Regions from separate parts of the Clostridium sediminicola genome, predicted to be linked through region 1. Evidence: riboswitches for the same ligand, from Rfam matches in the RefSeq annotation. Region 1 holds a riboswitch; the other holds the start of a gene.

Evidence for each region. A riboswitch is a leader RNA that binds a small molecule or an ion and turns the genes downstream of it on or off. The one in region 1 is predicted to bind ZMP and ZTP.
Region 2: another riboswitch for ZMP and ZTP. It lies ahead of ACQ3F0_RS08255 (phosphoribosylaminoimidazolecarboxamide formyltransferase); the one in region 1 lies ahead of pflB (formate C-acetyltransferase).

The regions. Positions count from the first base shown of each region.
Region 1 is NZ_BAABMF010000005.1:211,614-213,823, reverse strand. Features, by position in the region: gene leuB (3-isopropylmalate dehydrogenase) at 1-1,030, shown strand, start outside; ZMP/ZTP riboswitch at 1,099-1,183, shown strand; gene pflB (formate C-acetyltransferase) at 1,243-2,210, shown strand, end outside.
Region 2 is NZ_BAABMF010000003.1:320,393-322,602, reverse strand. Features, by position in the region: gene ACQ3F0_RS08260 (GerAB/ArcD/ProY family transporter) at 1-911, shown strand, start outside; ZMP/ZTP riboswitch at 1,000-1,078, shown strand; gene ACQ3F0_RS08255 (phosphoribosylaminoimidazolecarboxamide formyltransferase) at 1,123-2,210, shown strand, end outside.

The DNA.
Region 1 (2,210 bases):
ACCAGAAGTAGTACATGAAGGGATAAAAGTATTAGAAAAGATTTCTAATAAATATTCAATAGATCTTAGCTTTGATTATGGTTCTATAGGGGGTGCTTCTATAGACGAGTATGGTGTTCCATTGACAGATGAAACTATCGATAAATGTAAAGCTTCTGATGCAGTTCTTTTAGGCGCTGTAGGTGGACCTAAATGGGAGGCTATTCCTAAAGAAATTAGACCAGAAGCGGGACTATTGAAGATAAGAAAAGAGTTGAATCTATTTGCTAATTTAAGACCAGCAATAATGTTCAGTGAATTAAAAGATGCTTCTCCATTAAAAAATTCTCTTTTAGAACAAGGTTTAGATATTATGATAGTTAGAGAATTAACTGGTGGTATATATTTTGGAGAAAGACATAATGAAATTATAGATGGTGTTGAAACTGCATGGGATACTATGAAATACATGGATTATGAAATTGAAAGAATTGCTAGAGTTGCTTTTGAAATAGCTATGAAAAGAGATAAAAAACTAACTCTTGTTGATAAAGCGAATGTATTAGATAATTCTAGATTATGGAGAAGAATTGTAGAAAAAATGGCAGATGAGTATCCAGAAGTGGAACTTAAATCTTTATATGTAGATAATGCAGCAATGCAATTAGTTACGAATCCAAAACAGTTTGATGTAATTGTAACTGGAAACATGTTTGGAGATATTATTAGTGATGAAGCTTCAGTTTTAACAGGTTCATTAGGAATGTTGCCATCAGCAAGTTTAGGAGATAATAAATTTGGTTTATATGAGCCAATTCACGGTTCTGCTCCTGATATAGCCGGAAAAGGTATTGCAAATCCAATAGCAACTATTATGAGTATATCAATGATGTTAAAATATACTTTTGGAATGAATGAAGCAGCAGAAGATATTAATACCGCTGTTAAAAAAGCTCTTGCATTAGGATATAGAACAGCTGATATCCATGAAGAAGGAAAAACTTTATTATCTACTTCTGAGATGGGAGATAAGGTAGTAGAACTTATATAAAAATAATTTTAGTGTCTTGACAACAAAATTATTTGATGATATTATTATCTTGAAAATAGTATTGAATCAAACTATTACACGACTGGCGGAAAAAGTGGAATTAACCACGATGGGAGTGTAATTAGATATATGCCGACCGCCTGGGCGACTAGTCCAGGCGGTCGTTTATTTTTTTGCTCCGTCTGGAAAAAATATTAAGGGGGCATATGGATATGGAATTTAAACAATGGAATGGATTTAAAAAAGGAAATTGGAATGAGGGTATAGATGTAAGGAATTTTATTCAATTAAACTATTCGCCATACAATGGGGATGAGAGTTTTCTTAATTCATCTACAGATAAGACAAAAGCAGTATGGGAAAAATGTGAAAAACTTTTAACAGATGAATTAAAAAAAGGTATTTTAGATGTTGATCTAACAAGGGTATCTGGTATTGATAATTTTGAAGCTGGTTATATTGATATTGAAAATGAGACTATAGTAGGTTTACAAACAGATGCTCCTTTAAAGAGAATGATAAATCCTTTTGGTGGCATTAGAATGGTTGAGAAAGCGTTAAAAGATTATGGATATAGAGTAGATGAAAATATGGATAGAATTTTCACTGAATATAGAAAAACTCATAATCAAGGGGTTTTTGATGTATATCCCGAAGAAACAAAACTTGCAAGACATTCAGGTTTGTTAACTGGTTTACCCGATGCTTATGGTAGAGGTAGAATTATTGGAGATTATAGAAGAATAGCTTTATATGGTATTGATGTTTTAATGGAGAATAAATCTAAGGATTTAAAGAAGTTAAAAGGACCTATGAGTGAAGAACTTATGAGATTAAGGGAAGAAGTTAAAGAGCAAATAAGAGCATTGAATAAGATTAAGAATATGGCAAAAACCTATGGATTAGATATCAGTAAGCCTGCCAGTAGTGCACAAGAAGCTGTTCAGTGCGTTTATTTTGGGTATTTAGCTGCAATTAAAGAAAATAATGGTGCTGCAATGTCTCTTGGTAGAACAAGTACTTTTTTAGATATTTTTATTGAAAGAGATTTACAAAATAGAGTAATAGATGAAAGTAAAGCACAAGAATTAATTGATCAATTTATTATAAAACTAAGATTAGCTAGACATTTAAGAACTCCAGAATATAATGAGTTGTTTGCTGGAGATCCAAATTGGAT
Region 2 (2,210 bases), on a different contig from region 1:
ATGTTTCCACAGATAAAAATTTGTTTGAAATAATTGAGATTACCTTTGGAAAATTCATTGGAAAGGGGATAATCTTAATATATACTTGGTATACTTTTGATTTAGCATCTTTAGTTCTAATAGACTTGGGTCAATTTATAAATATTGTTAATTTGGATAGTACCCCAATAATTGTGATAATTATATGTATTATGATTCTATGTGCTTGGATAGTAAAAGAAGGAATTCTAGTTATGGGTAAGTTTGGGGAATTATTCTTGAATGTACTTGTCATTTTATCTATTTTTGGAATATTATTACTCGTTCCTAAGATGAACATAAATAATCTTCGTCCTATATTATATAATGGGATTAAACCGGTTATTAAAGGTGCTTATGAAGTATTTATTTATCCTTTTGGCGAAACGGTAGTGTTTACTATTGCTTTTTCTACTCTAAAAAGCAAGAAATCTATTTATAAAATATATAATCAGGGTTTGCTAGTTGGAGGAATATTTTTATTAATGACTTCATTAACAATTGGTTTAGTTATAGGAATAGAGCATGCATCAATATTGTATTATCCAGCATATGAAGCTATTGAAAGAATAGATGTTGGAAATGTTTTGCAAAGAATAGAAGTGATATCGGGTGTTATATTTGTAGTGGGATGCTTTATTAAAATTAGCATTTATTTATTGGCAACATGTAAAGGAGTTGCTAAGATATTTGAATGTAATAATTATAGATTCATAGTAATGCCTATTTCACTACTAATTGTAAATCTAACATATTTTGAATTTGATAGCATTATGAGTTTTAATGAATGGATTTTTGAGGTATGGATATATTATGCTTTTTTATTTATAGTAATTTTGCCTATTATTATATGGTTTGCTTGTGAAATAAAAAAGAAACAATTATCAAAGTGATTCATATAGAATTATTGGAATTAGAATTGAAATATAAAATTTCATACAAATTCTATTTTGACAATTGGAGCTAAAAATGATATAAATAAATTAGTTATACGACTGACGGAAGTGGAATTAACCACATGAAGTATAGCAAATATGAGCCGACCGTCTGGGCAAAGAGCCCGGATAGTAGGCTCTTTTCTTATACTAAAAGGAGTGTAGCAAAATGAAAGAATTAGAATTAAAGTATGGATGTAATCCAAATCAAAAACCATCAAAAATTTATGCAAAAGCTGGTGAACTGCCTATAAAGATATTAAATGGAAAACCAGGATATATTAATCTATTAGATGCCCTTAATGGGTGGCAATTAGTGAAAGAATTAAAAGAAGCTACAGGATTAGCTTCCGCTGCATCATTTAAACATGTAAGTCCTGCAGGAGCAGCCTGTGCTATTCCATTAGATGAAACATTAAAGAAGATATATTTTGTAGAGGGTGTGGAATTATCAGATATTGCTGTTGCTTATGTTAGAGCTAGAGGAGCTGATAGAATGTCTTCTTATGGAGATTTCGTAGCTTTATCCCATGAGTGCGATGAACAAACAGCGACATTCTTATTACGTGAAGTTTCTGATGGTATTATCGCTCCATCCTTTTCAAAAGAAGCATTAGATATTTTAAAAAGAAAACGTAAAGGGACATACGTTGTTATTCAAATTGACAAGGATTATGAACCAAAAGAATTAGAAACAAAAGATGTGTATGGAATTACATTTGAACAGAGAAGAAATGATGTAAAGATAAGATCAGATATATTTGAAAATAAACCTACAGATAATAAATCTATTCCACAAAATGCGAAAAGAGATTTAATGATAGCTTTGATTACATTAAAATATACTCAATCTAATTCTGTTTGCTATGTAAAAGACGGTCAAGCAATTGGTATTGGAGCAGGCCAACAATCAAGAATTCATTGTACAAGGTTGGCAGGAAATAAAGCAGACATATGGTATTTAAGGCAAAATCCTAAGGTATTGAATTTGCCATTTAAATATGATTTAAAAAGAGCTGAAAGAGATAATGCTATTGATGTATATATTTCAGAAAATTATTTAGATATTCTAGCTGATGGAATATGGGAAAATACTTTTGTGAAAAAACCAGAGCCTTTTACACATGATGAAAAAATAAAATGGCTACAAAATTTCAATGGGGTAGCACTGGGTTCAGATGCGTTTTTCCCTTTTGGAGATAACATAGAAAGAGCAAGAAAAAGTGGTGTCTCTTATATTGCACAACCAGGAGGTTC